Regions from separate parts of the Shinella sp. GW821-FHT11G07 genome, predicted to be linked through region 1. Evidence: riboswitches for the same ligand, from Rfam matches in the RefSeq annotation. Region 1 holds a riboswitch; the other holds the start of a gene.
The links. A riboswitch is a leader RNA that binds a small molecule or an ion and turns the genes downstream of it on or off. The one in region 1 is predicted to bind cobalamin.

Region 1 (7,861 bases):
GGGCGGACGGTGCCGGGGCGTGAAGACCAGCCGTGGCGAGATCCGTGCGGAGCGCACGGGCATGGTCGTTGCTGGCCACTCCTCGCATCTCGCGGCCAAGGCCGGCTTCCGCCTGCCGATCACCTCCTATGCCCTTCAGGCCTGTGTTTCCGAACCGATCAAGCCGGTGCTCGATACCGTCGTGCTATCGCCCGGCACGGGTACCTATGCGAGCCAGTCGGACAAGGGGGAGCTCGTTCTCGGCGGGGCTCTCGACCGGGTTCCTTCTTATGGCCAGCGCGGCAACCTGCCGGTGCTGGAAGAGGTCGTCTCGGGGCTGCTTGAAATGTTCCCGTCGTTCCGCCAGCTCCGGCTGATGCGGCAATGGGCCGGTGTCGTCGATGTGACGCCGGACTCGTCGCCGATCATCGGGGAGAGCCCGTTGCCGGGCCTCTTCCTCAATTGCGGCTGGGGTACGGGAGGCTTCAAGGCCATTCCCGCCGGCGGCACGCTGCTCGCCTATCTGCTGGCGACGGGCAAACACCACGATGTCAGCCGCCCCTTCGATCTTGACCGCTTTTCACGCGGGCGACTGATCGACGAGGCTGCCGGCTCCGGCATCGCGCATTAGGAGGTTTTCATGCAGCTTTTCCCGTGCCCCTTCTGCGGACCACGAAGCGAAAGCGAATTCCACTTCGGCGGCGACGCCGGCAACCATCGCCCGGAAGGGTTTCGCGACGTAACGGATTGCGAATGGGCCGCCTATCTCTACCAGCGCAACAACCGGCGTGGCGCAGCAAACGAAATCTGGATGCACATGAGCTGCGGCGAGATTTTCCGCATGGAGCGGGACACGGTGAGCCACCGTGTGGCGCAGTCCGTCGTGCTTGGCGAAGGAGGCAACAATGACGCCTTGGCGCACTGAGGGCGGCACGGCCGTCGATCGGTCGCGACCGCTCACCTTCACCTTTGACGGCAAGACAGTCGAAGGCTTTGCCGGGGATACGGTCGCGTCGGCGCTGCTTGCCGGCGGAATTTCCGTGCTTGGCCGGAGCTTCAAGTATCACCGTCCGCGCGGCCTCTGGGGCGCGGGTGTCGAGGAGCCAAACGCCCTCGTGGATATTGCAGGCGGCATGCCGAACACGCGCGCCACGCAGGTGCTCGCCGCTGACGGCCTTGCGGTGCGCAGCGTCAACGCGGAGCCGAGCGCGGAAAAGGATCGCCATGCCTTCCTCGATGCCTTTTCCCGCTTCATTCCGGCCGCCTTCTACTACAAGACCTTCATGTTCCCGGACTGGCATCTCTTCGAGCCGCGCATCCGGCAGATGGCCGGTCTAGGGAAGCTGGACGAGGCTGCCAAAGGGCCTGCCTTCGCCGAGCAGGTGAACCATCATTGCGACGTGCTGGTGATTGGTGCGGGGCCTGCGGGTCTGCTTGCCGCGCGCGATGCAGTGCAGGCGGGTAAGCGCGTTGTGCTGTGCGACGATGGTTTGCACGCGGGTGGCAGCCTGCTTTACCGCGCGGCGACCATCGAGGGGAAATCCGGTGCCGAATGGGCGTCGCACGTTACCGCTGAACTGCAGCAGGCCGGAGCTTTGCTGCTGACCGGCACGACTGCCTTTGGCATCTACGATCACCATCTCATCGGCCTCAACCAGAAGGGCGAAAGCGACGGCCCCGACCGGCTTTGGCGTGTTCGCGCCGGGTCGATCATATTGGCCACCGGTGCGATCGAACGGCCACTGCCCTTTGGCAACAACGATCTGCCCGGTGTCATGTCGGCAGAGGCCGCGCTGGTCTACCTCCGTCGCTTCGGTGTCGCCGTCGGCCGAAAAGTGGTCATCGCGACGAATAACGGGTTTGCCTACGAGACGGCCGAAGCGCTGGCGGCGACGGGGGCCGATGTTACGGTCGTTGACTATCGTGGCGATGCCGCATCCTCTGGGGGCGTGCGGGTGCTGAGAGGTGTCACGGTTGTCGCGGCGGCCGGCCGCAACGCCGTCAACGCGGTGAGGCTGTCCGATGGAAGCGTGCTGGAAGCGGACGCGGTGCTTGTCTCGGGCGGCTTCACGCCGACCGTGCATCTCTATTGCCAGGCGCAAGGTAAGCTCGACTGGTGCGACGATATCCTCGCTTTCGTTCCCGGCCGGCTGGTCGAGGGCGTTGAGGTGGTCGGGGCTGCTGCAGGGCATTTCGGCCTTCCGAGAGCACTTGCGGACGGCACGAACCGCGATTTTGGCATCGTCGCAGCCTGGCCGAAACCGGGCGCGAAGGAGCGGGTCTGGATCGACCTGCAGAACGATGTCACTGCCAAGGACGTTGAACTGGCGGTGCGGGAGAACTTCGTCTCCGTCGAGCACCTGAAACGCTACACGACACTCGGCATGGCGACGGACCAGGGCAAGACCTCAAACGTCAACGGTCTTGCCTTGATGGCCGAAATCACGGGCCGCCGTATTCCCGAGGTCGGCACGACAACCTATCGTCCACCCTTCACGCCGGTGCCGCTGGCCTCCTTCGCAGGCGCCCGGTCCGGCACGCGCATGAACCCGCTGCGCCGTCTGCCGCTTGAAAAGGCGCATCGGGCCGATAGTGCCGTGTTTCGTGAATATGGCGGCTGGCTTCGGCCCGCCTTCTACGGTGCCGGTGCGCCGGAAGAGCGTATCCAGGCGGAAGCGAAGGCTGCCCGGGAGGGCGTGGCGCTTTTCGATGGCTCGCCACTGGGCAAGATCGAGGTCATTGGCCCGGATGCCGCATCGTTCCTCGACTTCGTCTATTACAACACCATGTCGACGCTGGCGCCTGGTCGCTGCCGCTACGGGTTCATCCTGACGGAGGGCGGCAACATTTACGACGATGGCGTGCTGGTTCGGCTTGATGAAAATCGCTTCGTCGTGTCCTGCTCGTCTTCGCATGTGGCAGGCGTGCACGCCCTTCTGGAGGAATGGCGGCAGGATCGCTTCGACAAGCGGCGTGTCTTCATTCACAATGCCACGGCTGAGATGGCGACGCTGACGGTCACCGGCCCACGGGCGCGGGCACTTGTGGAAAGCATTGGCTTCGGCGTCGCGCTTGACGATGTGACCCTGCCGCACATGGCCGTCGTCGCCGGCAGCGTCGATGGCGTTGCGGTGCGGATTGCCCGCATCAGCTTCACCGGCGAACGCTCCTACGAAATCTCCGTACCGGCTGATTTTGCCGCGGTGCTCTGGGCGCGGCTGCGGAAGACCGGCGCGGCTTTCGGTGCAACGCTGCTTGGCCTTGAGGCCCTGATGATCCTGCGTGCGGAGAAAGGCTATATCGTCATCGGAAAGGATACCGATGGCACGAGCCGCCCCATGGATTTCGGCCTTACCGCGCCGCTGGAACGCAAGAAGGTGGAGTTCATCGGCCGCCGCTCGCTGATCACCGAGGATGCGGCCCGGCCCGATCGGCGGCAGTTCGTCGGCCTCGAGGCAGCAGACGGCAAGGGTGTGCTGCCGACCGGCGCGCATGGCATCGAACGGGAAGCGGGAAAACCTCGCAGCACCGGCTATGTCACGTCGAGCTATTTCAGCCCAGCCCTGCAGAGGCCGATCGCGCTCGGGCTGATCGAACGCGGCCTGTCGCGCATGGGTGACGTTATCGAGTTGCAGCATCTCGGGGATATCAGGCGCGCGCGCATCGTCTCCTCCTGTGCCTTCGATGGGGAAGGGAGCCGCCTTCATGCTTGATATTGCCCGCAAATGGCAGCCCGAACCGGATTGGGTGCAGGCACGGCTGACAGGCCGCGCCATTGACATCCGAGCCCTCACAGGCGTGACGCAGCGCCTCGTCAGCGGCGATATCGACCGCTTCCTCGCTCGCTATGATCTCGGCAGGGATGTCGGCGCGCTCGGCCTTGCCTTCGGCGATCGTTATGCGGTGCGCGTTGCCCGCGATCGCTTGCTGGTCATCGGGCTTTCATCTGGCGATGTGGCAGACGGTTGGTACGATGAGGGTTATGCGGTCTCCACCGTCAGTTCCGCCCTGCGCCTCTTCGAGGCGACGGGCGAGGGCGTCCGTGATCTTCTCACGCGGGCGACGACGGTCGATCCTGATCATCCCGGACCCTGCGCTGCCATGCCGTTCGGCGGCGTGATGGGCACTGTCTACCGGCATACCAATGCCGAAACCTTGCGCATTCATATCGACAGGGGGCTTGCTGCCTACCTCTGGGAGTGGTTCGAATGCCAGCCACTCGTTTTGCAAGCATAGACTTTCATGTCTGGAAGGAGACCCGCGCTGGTGCGGGCGAAAAAAGGGAGTTGAGATAATGAAAAGAATTCTAATCCTCGGTACGGCGCTCGGCCTGCTCATGGGCACCGCGGCGCGAGCAGAAGACCTGACCTTCGCCGTCGCCGGCCCGCTCACCGGTCCGCTCGCGACGATCGGCGACCAGTTCAAGCAGGGTGCGCAGGCTGCGGCTGACGCCATCAATGCCAAGGGCGGCGTGATGGGCCGCCAGATCAAGCTGCAGTTCGAAGATGATCAGTGCGATCCAAAGCAGGCCGTCTCGGTTGCCAACCGCATTGCCGCCGCCGGCATCCAGTTCGTCGACGGCCATGCCTGCTCGGGTTCGAGCATTCCGGCCTCGGCCGTCTACGCCGAAAACGGTACGCTGATGATGAGCCCGGCCTCGTCCAATCCGGTCATGACGGACGATGCGGCCAACAAGGGGTGGACGAACATCATGCGTCTCTACACCCGTGACGATGCTCAGGGCGCTTTCATCGGCCCGTGGATCGCCAAGGAGTATGCCGGCAAGAATGTCGCCGTGCTGCACGATAAGACGGCCTATGGTCAGGGCGTTGCGGACGCTGTGCGTGCCACGATGAACGCAAACGGTCTCAAGGAAGTTCTTGCTGAAGGCATCAACGCCGGCGAGAAGGACTACAATGCTCTCGTTACCAAGTTGAAGGAGGCCAAGGTCGATGTCGTCTATTTCGGCGGCTATCACCCGGAAGCAGGCCTCATCCTGCGTCAGGCTGCCGAGCAGGCTTACAAGTTCCAGCTGATCATGCCCGATTCCATCGCCTCGCCGGAATTCTGGCAGGTCGCCGGTCCGGCCGGTGAAGGTACGATGTTCGTCTTCCCCTCCGATCCGCAGGCAAAGCCTGAAGCGAAGGAAGCCGTGGAAAAGATCAAGGCCGGCGGCTTCAAGCCGGAAGGCTTTACGCTGTTTTCCTATGCTGTGATCCAGGCCTTCGCCCAAGGTATCGAACGCGCCGGTTCGGATGATCCGACAGAAGTCGCGAAGGCACTGAAGAACGGCCAACCGATCGACACCGTGGTCGGCACCGTCACCTTCGACGAGAAGGGCGACCTGAAAGACGCGAGCTACGACATCAACCGCTGGAGCAATGGCAACTACGCGCCGATTGCCAAGTAACGCTTACATCGTTGGCGAAGTTCAACGGCCCGGCCAAATGCCGGGCCGCCTTTCTATTTGTCTGCCGAACCCAGCAAAACCTTGGGAGCGGTCCCGTGGAAACCACCGAGACAGCGTGATTGTTAGGGTAGGAAACCAAGCATCCTTGATGCAGTCAGGAGCTCTCTGGCCCTCGCCGCATATTGTCTCCAGAACGCGACTCCGCAGGATGGTAGTGAAATGCCAAGCGACACATGGCGTGCGTGCCTCGTACCATCGATGGCCTTTTTTGCCTGGTGTCGTTGGCGACGTCAGGGATGTCGTATTCCCGAAGGCTAGTTCCTCTTGCGCATGGTTTGCTGACGGCATTCAAGGTGCCGCCCGGACGTCGTCAGGGTGGATAATTGGGAAACCGGTCTGAGGCCGGTGCTGCCCCCGCAACGGTAGCGGAACGAAAACCTCGACGATTGCCACTGGCCACGGCCGGGAAGGTGTCGAGGGCGTCCTGACGGACGGTTCCGAAGCCCGGAAACCAGCCTTGAATACAAGACTCGGCCGATTGCGGTGGGCGATCGAGAGGCGAACAGCGTTGCCTCTGGGCCGCTTTGTTCCTTCTTCTTTCCATCCTTCGTCGAGAGACGTTTTGCAGGCCGCTTGGCGGTTTTCGCATGCGTTCCGACCATGATTCGGCCCGCGGAGGAGCGGGCCGGACAGGCTTCAACTCAGGAGGAGACAAGACTATGAGCAGAAACAGAGGCGTCGTCTATATGCGACCCGGCAAGGTCGAGGTTCGCGACATCGATGACCCGAAGCTGGAGGCACCGGACGGCCGCCGCATTGAGCACGGCGTCATCCTCAAGGTGATTTCCACCAACATCTGCGGCTCCGACCAGCATATGGTGCGCGGTCGCACCACGGCGATGCCCGGCCTCGTCCTTGGCCACGAGATCACCGGCGAAGTCATCGAGAAGGGCATCGACGTCGAGATGCTCAAGGTCGGCGATATCGTCTCGGTGCCCTTCAACGTCGCTTGCGGGCGCTGCCGTTGCTGCAAGTCGCAGGATACCGGCGTCTGCCTCACCGTAAACCCGTCACGCGCCGGAGGCGCTTATGGCTATGTCGACATGGGCGGCTGGATCGGCGGCCAGGCGCGTTACGTCACCATCCCCTATGCCGACTTCAACCTCTTGAAATTCCCCGACCGCGACAAGGCGATGGCAAAAATCCGCGATCTGACCATGCTCTCCGACATCCTGCCAACGGGTTTCCACGGCGCCGTGCGTGCCGGTGTCGGTGTCGGTTCCACGGTCTATGTGGCGGGCGCGGGTCCGGTTGGTCTTGCCGCTGCCGCCTCCGCCCGCATCCTCGGTGCGGCTGTCGTGATGATCGGCGACTTCAACAAGGATCGCCTCGCCCATGCGGCGCGGGTCGGTTTTGAGCCGATAGATCTCTCCAAGAGCGACAGGCTGGGCGACATGATCGCCGAGGTCGTCGGTACAAACGAGGTCGACAGCGCTATCGACGCCGTCGGCTTCGAAGCGCGTGGCCATGCAGGCGGTGAGCAGCCGGCCATCGTGCTCAACCAGATGATGGAGATCACCCGTGCCGCCGGCTCGATCGGCATTCCGGGCCTCTACGTCACGGAAGATCCCGGTGCGGCGGACGTCGCGGCCAAACAGGGTAGCCTGTCGCTGCGCTTCGGTCTCGGCTGGGCGAAGGCGCTGTCTTTCCATACCGGCCAGACCCCTGTGCTCAAGTACAACCGTCAGCTCATGCAGGCGATCCTGCACGACCGCCTGCCCATCGCCGACATTGTCAACGCGAAGATCATCGCGCTCGACGATGCCGTCCAGGGCTATGAGAGCTTCGACCAGGGTGCCGCGACCAAGTTCGTGCTCGACCCGCATGGTGATCTGCTGAAGGCAGCATAACGAGAAAACGACGTGCGCCGGCCGTTTCCGACGGTCGGCGCACCGAACCCGATAGATCGCATGCCGCCCTTTTCCGCCACGCGGCGCATCAGGACGTCGCGGTGTCGGTGCCTGGCACTGGCCGAAGCGGTCCATTCCTCTGGCTCACGCCGCAAATTAGATAAGGTGAATAAAACCTTTCGCACACCCGTTTCGCGTCTGGACGCAAGCTTTGATGGGTCGGGGAGGGACACATGAGAGTGATGTCGGTGCGGCGAATCCTGGTTTTCATAATCCTGCTGCTGCCCATCGAGGCGGCGGCGTCCGTGCGGCACGCGCTTCTCATCGGCAACAGCCGCTACGAGGTAGCGACACCCCTGCGCAATCCGGAAAACGATATCGAGATCGTCGGCACCGCGCTGGCAAAGAGCGGCTTTGCCGTCACCAAGGTCGCGAATGCCAAGGCGGCGGATACATTGGCGGCGGTCGATGCCTTCGTGGCGCGCCTGGCCACCGTTGAAAATCCTGTTGTCATGGTCTACTTCGCCGGCCACGGCGTCCAGATCTCCGGGCAGAACTACCT
Region 2 (7,861 bases), on a different contig from region 1:
CACTCATCCTCTTCGTGCTGCTTTTGCAACGCCAGCTGATAAGCGGCCTGTCGCAGGGCGTGGTGCGCAAATGATCCTTCTCCGCAACAGCGCAGGCAACAGAATGGAACACGGTCATGGCTGACATACAGATCAACAGCCTGATGAAGCAGTTTGGCGCGTTCAAGGCCGTCGACGACGTCAACATCACGGTCAATGACGGGGAGTTCGTCTTCCTTCTCGGCCCTTCTGGCTGCGGCAAGACGACGACGCTGCGCATGATCGCCGGGCTCGAAATGCCGAGCAGCGGGCGCATTGCCATCGGTGGGCGCAACGTTACCTTCCTCAGGCCACGCTACCGCAATGTCGGCATGGTCTTCCAAGACTACGGCCTCTATCGCCACCTGACGGTCTTCGGCAACATCGCCTATCCGCTGGAAGTGCGTCGGCTTGGCCGGGCGGAGATCGCCAGCAAGGTCGAGGCGGTTGCCCGCACCATGCAGATCACCGAGGTGCTGCAGCGCAAGCCCGACCAGCTCTCGGCAGGTCAGCTCCAGCGCGTGGCGATCGCCCGCATGCTGGTGCGCGATGCAGACGTGTTCTTGATGGATGAGCCGATGTCACATCTCGATGCGCAGCTACGCGGACAGATGCGCGCCGAGCTGCGCCACATCCAGAAGACGGTCGGCGTCACCACGATCTTCGTCACGCATGACCAGCTGGAGGCCATGACCATGGCGGACCGCATCATCGTGATGAAGGATGGCGAAATGCTGCAATTCGCCACCCCGCGCGAAATCTTCGAGCGGCCAGCGACGGAATTCGTCGCGACCTTCGTCGGCGAGCCGCAGATGAACATTCTCGATGCCCGCATCGCGCGTCTCGAAGGTAAGATCGTCGCGATGACCGAGCATTTTGCGGTTCCGCTTGATGCGGACTGGGTGGCGCGCAATGGGCTTGTGGACCTCATCGACAAGCCGGTGCGCCTCGGCGTGCGACCGGAACATATCGCGATCCGGGAAACACCGGATGCGGAGCACCGCATCGTCGCAGAACTCTACTCCTTCGAGCCGACCGGCGCGGAAAATCTCTACGTTCTGCAATGCGGTTCCGTGATGGTGACGACCCGCACGTCCACCACCGACACCGCCCATCTCTCCAAGGCGGAGGGAAGCCGGCGCGCCGCGCGCTTCGACCCGAACTGGATCTACCTGTTCGATCCGCTCACGGGGCGCACCATCGCCCAGGCCGTAGGCAGCGACGTTTCGAGAGAGGAGATCTGACATGAACAGATCCAACGTCATCCTTCTCGTCATCATTGCCCTGCTGCTCGGATCCTGCACCGTCATGGCCGGTGATGTCTCGCATTGGCCGGCCTCGGTGATCGCCGTTATCGTGATCGTCTCGCTCAAATTCTGGAACGACCGGGCCAAACTTTTCGCCTGGCCGATGGAATTCCTGCTGGCAGCCGGCGTCTCGATGATCGTCATCAACCTGGCCCGGCTTTACGTGACGCCGTTGCCCTATTGAGAAGGACGATCCCGTGATCAGCCCCGCCCTTGCTGTCCATGCCCTCTCCAAGACTTTTGGCGCCAAGCGCGCCGTGGAGGATGCCACGTTCGCGGTGGCGCGCGGGGACATTACCGGGTTTCTTGGCCCGAACGGTGCGGGCAAGACCACGGTGATGAACATGATCGTCGGGCTCATCGAACGGGATGGCGGCGAGATCGAAGTGCTCGGCGTGCGGCAAACTAGCCGCCGGCGCGATCTCCGCGCGCTGATCGGCTATTTGCAGGAGAAGCCTCGGGTTTACCCGGAGATGACTGCGCGGGGATACCTGCGTTTCTTCGCCGATCTCTACGGTATTCCGGATGCGGGCAGCCGTGTGAAGGAGGTCATCGAACGGGTCGGCCTGGCGTCGGCAGCGGAGAGACGGCTTGGCGACTTCTCTCGCGGCATGCAGCAGCGGGCCTGCCTTGCCCGCGTGATGCTGCACCGGCCGGAACTTCTCATCCTCGACGAGCCGACGCTCGGCCTCGACCCGACCGGCGTTGCGGACATGCGCGCGATCTTTCGCGAGATGAAGGCGGAAGGGGTGACGCTGCTGTTTTCCTCCCATCAACTGGCCGAGATGGAGCGGGTTTGTGACAGCGTCGTCTTCATGCGGCAAGGCCGTGTTCTGGCAACCGGCCGGCCGGCCGCGCTGCTTCCGGCAGGACTGCCGCAAGCAAGCCTGCAAGTGGAACTCCACGAGCCGGCGGCGCAGGGCCTGGAACGAATTGGCGCCCTGCCGGAAGTGGAGCGGGTGCGCCAAATTGGTCCGCACCGGCTGGAGATCTTTCTCCGCCGGGCGCCGGAAGATGGGCGGGATGCACGGGCGCACGCCGTCCGGCTTCTTTCGGGGGCGGGTTACACGGTCCTCTCCGTCGAAGCGGCTACGCCGTCGCTGGAGGATATCTTCATCGATTTGACCCGGCCGGAATTCCCGGTCCGCCAAGAGCCCGCAGGGCTCGTCCATTGAAAGGGGAACGAACATGGATCTCGGTTACAGCGGCAGGCGCTGCCTTATCACGGCATCCACCGGCGGTCTCGGTTTTGCCATTGCAACAGCCATGGCGCGCGAGGGTGCGACCGTTGTCATCAACGGCCGAAGCGCGGACAGTGTCTCCAAGGCCGTTGCACGCTTAAGGGCGGAGGTTCCGGATGCACGGCTTGAACAGGCCGTCGGCAATTCCGGCACGAAGGGGGGCTGTGACGAACTCATTGCAAATTGCAGTGATGTCGACGTGCTGGTGGTCAATCTCGGCATCTACGAGGCGGTCGATATCTACAAGGCCGGGGACGATCGCTGGTACGAGCTGATCGAGGTGAACGTCATGAGTGGTGTGCGGCTGGCCCGCAACTATCTGCCGAAGATGCTGGCGCGCAACAGCGGGCGCGTGGTGTTCATGGCAAGCGAATCCGGCATCAATCCCGCACCGGAAATGCCCGCCTACAGCGCCACCAAGACCATGCAGCTGTCGCTTGCCCGCAACCTTGCCGAAACGACCAAAGGCACCGCTGTCACCGTCAATTCGGTTCTGCCCGGCCCATGCAGCACGGAAGGTGTCGCGGATCTCATTGCCGGCCTCTATCCCGATGTTCCAACGCCGGAAGCGCAGCGTCGCTTTGTTGCGGAAAACCGCCCGACCTCACTGATCCAGCGGCTGTCGAAGCCGGAGGAGGTGGCCGACTTCGTCACCTTCCTCGGCAGCACGCGCACCGGCATCGTCAATGGCGCAGCGCTCCGGATCGACGGCGGCCTGATCCGCACTGTGATGTGATCGGCCGCGCCATGGAACATGTCCGCCCCCCATCCGTCGCAGCAAGACTACGCCCCCCTGGAATGGGCCGTCAGGCCTTACTGATGGTCCGCCGCGAAACGGCCGCCAAGTTTGCATCGTTGTGGTTCGGGCTCGTCGCCAGTGCACTCTGCCTCATGGCCTATGTCTACGGATTCGGTTTCGCTCAGACGTTCGAGACCGAATCCGTCGTCGTGACGGCGGATCCGCTGGCGGGGCTGAACCTTCTCGTCGTGGTGTTTCTCGGCCTTGTGCTGGGGCTCAGGCTCGCCGGCGCGCTCAGTTGGGAGCGCGAGCATCATACGCTGGAGGTACTGCTGGTCGGGCCGGTCTCATCGAGCGCGATCGTGCTGGCGAAATATCTGGCGGAACTCGTGGTGCTTGCAGCACTTGTTGCCGTCTACTGCATCTATCTTGCTGCCGCACAGCCCCTCGGTGCGGGCGTGACGGGTGCCGGCGATTTCGCCACCATCCTTGCGAATGGCCTGTTCGTGCTGCCGGTCATGGCGATGGGGCTTGTCGTTTCCGCGACAACGGGATCAGTGCGCGTCGCTGTCGTTCTCTATCTGGCGCTCGTGGCGTTGCTCGCGGCCTATGACGTGGGGCTCGGGCTGCTGCGGGCGCTGCCTGCGGAAACCATGAGCCTGTTTTCTCTTTATCTCCGGGCGTTGCTGGAAGCCGCTGCGCCGCTCTTCCATGCGCTGTCGCCCGTTGCGGGCATCGCCTTTCTGGCCCAGCGGCTCGCCACGCAGGAGGCGATTTCGGTGGCGCAGTCGCTCGGCGTTGTCGCTTTGACGGCCGGGCTTCTGCTGCTCTCCTGTCTCATTACCCGCTGGAAGGGAGCCTAGGCATGTGCAGAATCCTCGCCGTCCTGCTCCTTCTTTGCCTATCAGCCGCCAGCCCTGCAAAAGCGATCGAGCCTGAACGACGGGATGCCGTCATCATTACCGGTCGCGTCTGGGATGGTTTTGGCTTCAAGGACATGTTCCTGCCCTCGCATGCGCCGACGCTACACCTTCTGTCGGGCGAAGACAGCGCCATCTCCTTCGTCGAGACGCAGGAATATTACTGGCCGCTTTCCCGGCAGGTCTATGTCGACCTCGAAAGGAAACGTCAGGATGTCACGGGCACCCTCCGGGTCATGCGGGATGGTGTGGTGGCCGCGGAGCTCGAACCCACGCCCTATGTCGTCCTCTATCCCGAGGGTGTCCTGAACGGCAGCGGCCAACTCGTCTGGGGCACTGATGCCATTGCGGCCTACACCGCCTACCAGCAGGAGGAACGCACCTTCGCTCGCCGCTATGTCGAGGCCGAGGCGCAGCAACGCGCCTACGAGCGCAAGTTGCTGGAAGCCGGGGCGGCGCGGCTTCGCGGTGCGCCGGTCGAAATCATCTCGCCGCCCGACCCGCTGCCAAAGCCGAGCCTGCGGCTCGTGACGGCGCCCGCAACGGCCTACCGTCTCGCCCTCGATGCAGGGCAGTACGAGATGGCGCTCATAGTCAACGGAACGCCCGTTCCGGAGACCTTGCGCCGCCTCGACGTCGTCGATATCGCCGGCCGCCGTGTCACCGTCGCCGACGTGGTGCCCGAGGAGCGCTGGACACGGCCGATCGCCACGAACGGCGCGGATATGCGCATCTTCGCCCGACCCGGTTCCACCTTCTACTTGACGCTATCGCAGGCGGATCGTTTCGACGAAACGGAATACATGCCGGTCGTCTCGCCGCAGCAGGATCCGGTTGCAGGACGAAACATCTGGGTTCGGCGCATGGCATCGCAGGTTGATAGCCTCGAGGCCCGCTTCGGGCAGGACGGCGATGTGCTAAACCTGCCGCTCGCCCGCCTGAAGGTGGTGCAGACGGAAGGATCCGGGTTCGGCTACCAGGTGCGCGCGGCCAAGACGGGCGAAAAGGAAGACCTGACGGCCTTCGCGATCTCCGTGCCTTCGAGTATCGACGCGCTGCGTGGCGAAGTTTGGACCGGCGGAGAAGGCACGGCCGCCTTCCGGCGGGATATCGTTGTGGTGCAACCACGTAACGATAGCCTTGCGCTCGGTCTTGCCTTGCTGCCGCTGCTCGGCTGGCTCGGCCCGACGATCATTCGCCGGACGGCAACAAGGGCGGATACGGACAGATAGCCGTAGGGCAATCCCGACCAGGTCTCAGACGCTGCAATGATGGCCAGTGAGGCGCGTGTTGCGATGGCACCTGATTCCACGCAGCGCCTGCGCAAGCCTGGGCAGGAATGCCTGGTAGGGGCGGGCGGACGGTTCAAAACAAGCCAGTTTTAGGGATTGGCGCAATCGATGAACGCGGCTAATTCTGGCTGAAAGACCCGATGGGCGGGGTCGGCCTACTTCGGTGCAGCACCGAAACCGTTGATAAGTCGTCATAGCTGTTGACGCATTTTTTACCTCGTCTACTATATCTTGTGTTCGAGGTTCCTTCGATTCGAAAAGATCGAAGGCTAAGACGGGAATCCGGGGCGGCCATGATGGCCGCGTCAAACCGGAGCTGCCCCCGCAACTGTAAGCGGCGAGCATTCGTTCGATGAAGCCACTGAGGCGCAAATGCCTTGGGAAGGTGAACGGATGCCGCGACCCGCAAGCCAGGAGACCTGCCTCGTACATGAATGTCCACGGGCGGGGTGTCCGGAAGGCGAGCGTTGGGTTGCGGAATGATGTCGCGCCCCGTCTCCCCGTATGTCCCGCATAATCACTTCGGGGTGAAGTTATGTCGATCCAGTTTCCAGTGCATCCGCGCGAGTAAGCGGCGTTTCGTGTCCGGCCGTCTCAGGCGGCCATCTGCCCATCTCCAGTTTTTCGAACGGCCATCGGCGGATGGCTGAACGATTTGTCACGCCCAATTGTCCAATTACGAGGAAGACCATGTCCATCACCGTCTACAGCAAGCCTGCCTGCGTCCAGTGCACCGCGACCACCCGCGCGCTCGACCGCCAGGGCATCGACTACAGCGTCGTCGACGTTTCCGAGGATGCCGATGCCTTCGCGCTCGTGCAGGGGCTCGGCTACCGGCAGGTTCCCGTCGTCATCGCCGGCGAGCAGCATTGGGCCGGCTTTCGCCCGGATATGATCAGCGCGCTGGCTTGAAGCGAGCCAGGTGATGGGCGGGCTCGTCTATTTTTCCACCCGGTCGGAAAACACCCGTCGTTTCGTCGAAAAGCTCTGCCTTCCGGCCTCCCGCATTCCGCTCCGCGCCGACGAGGCGCTGAAGGCGGAGGCGCCCTTCGTGCTCGTCGTGCCTACCTATTGCGGTGAGGACGGGAAAGGCGCCGTTCCCAAGCAGGTGATCCGCTTCCTCAACGATGCGGAAAACCGCGCAAACCTTCGCGGTGTGATTGCCGCGGGCAACAGCAATTTCGGCGCGACCTTCGGGATCGCCGGCGATGCCATCTCCGCCAAATGCGGGGTGCCATATCTCTACCGCTTCGAGCTTTTGGGCACCGCGGAAGACGTCGCCAACGTCAAAGATGGATTGGAACGATTTTGGACACGATGACGCTCGACAAGCCGATCAAGGCCCCGGAGATTACGGCGCTGGACTACCACGCGCTGAACGCCATGCTGAACCTCTACGACGAGGGTGGAAAAATCCAGCTCGACAAGGACCGGCTGGCCGCTAAGCAGTATTTCCTCCAGCACGTCAACCAGAACACCGTGTTCTTCCATAACCTCAGGGAAAAACTCGATTATCTGGTGACGGAGGGCTACTACGAGCAGGAGGTGCTGGACCAGTATGCCTTCAATTTCGTGCGCGACCTGTTCGACCACGCCTATGACAAGAAGTTCCGTTTCCCGACCTTTCTCGGCGCCTTCAAATATTACACGTCCTATACGCTGAAGACTTTCGACGGGAAGCGCTACCTGGAGCGCTATGAGGACCGCGTCTGCATGGTGGCGCTGGCGCTGGCGCGCGGCAACGAAGCACTTGCCCGCGACCTCGTCGATGAGATCATTTCCGGCCGCTTCCAGCCGGCGACGCCGACGTTCCTCAATGCCGGCAAGAAGCAGCGCGGTGAACTCGTCTCATGTTTTCTGCTCCGCATCGAAGACAATATGGAGAGCATAGGGCGTTCGATCAATTCGGCCTTGCAGCTCTCCAAGCGCGGCGGTGGCGTGGCGTTGTCGCTGACGAACCTTCGCGAGATGGGAGCGCCGATCAAGCAGATCGAGAACCAGTCCTCCGGCGTCATCCCGGTGATGAAGCTCTTGGAAGATTCCTTCTCCTACGCCAACCAGCTCGGTGCGCGGCAGGGCGCGGGTGCGGTCTATCTCAACGCCCATCATCCCGATATCATGCGCTTCCTCGATACTAAGCGCGAGAATGCCGACGAGAAGATTCGCATCAAGACGCTGTCGCTCGGCGTCGTCATCCCCGACATCACCTTCGAACTCGCGAAGAACAACGAAGACATGTACCTGTTCTCGCCGCATGACGTGGAGCGCGTCTACGGTGTCGCCTTCTCCGAGATCTCGGTGACGGAAAAGTACCGCGAGATGGTCGAGGACGCCCGCATCAAGA

Region 2: it holds a riboswitch for cobalamin, as region 1 does, so the genes downstream of both, nrdH (glutaredoxin-like protein NrdH) here and fdhA (formaldehyde dehydrogenase, glutathione-independent) in region 1, are expected to answer to the same signal.

Annotation. Positions count from the first base shown of each region.
Region 1 covers NZ_JBXARJ010000014.1:107,405-115,265, forward strand. The annotation lists gene AC1RT2_RS24465 (sarcosine oxidase subunit beta family protein) at 1-610, shown strand, start outside; gene AC1RT2_RS24470 (sarcosine oxidase subunit delta) at 620-904, shown strand; gene AC1RT2_RS24475 (2Fe-2S iron-sulfur cluster-binding protein) at 885-3,692, shown strand; gene AC1RT2_RS24480 (sarcosine oxidase subunit gamma family protein) at 3,685-4,215, shown strand; gene AC1RT2_RS24485 (ABC transporter substrate-binding protein) at 4,274-5,389, shown strand; cobalamin riboswitch at 5,724-5,923, shown strand; gene fdhA (formaldehyde dehydrogenase, glutathione-independent) at 6,109-7,299, shown strand; gene AC1RT2_RS24495 (caspase family protein) at 7,533-7,861, shown strand, end outside.
Region 2 covers NZ_JBXARJ010000001.1:498,696-506,556, reverse strand. The annotation lists gene AC1RT2_RS02270 (carbohydrate ABC transporter permease) at 1-74, shown strand, start outside; gene AC1RT2_RS02265 (ABC transporter ATP-binding protein) at 117-1,262, shown strand; gene AC1RT2_RS02260 (hypothetical protein) at 1,264-1,509, shown strand; gene AC1RT2_RS02255 (ABC transporter ATP-binding protein) at 1,523-2,500, shown strand; gene AC1RT2_RS02250 (SDR family NAD(P)-dependent oxidoreductase) at 2,514-3,302, shown strand; gene AC1RT2_RS02245 (ABC transporter permease subunit) at 3,386-4,168, shown strand; gene AC1RT2_RS02240 (hypothetical protein) at 4,171-5,457, shown strand; cobalamin riboswitch at 5,741-5,958, shown strand; gene nrdH (glutaredoxin-like protein NrdH) at 6,208-6,429, shown strand; gene nrdI (class Ib ribonucleoside-diphosphate reductase assembly flavoprotein NrdI) at 6,443-6,838, shown strand; gene nrdE (class 1b ribonucleoside-diphosphate reductase subunit alpha) at 6,835-7,861, shown strand, end outside.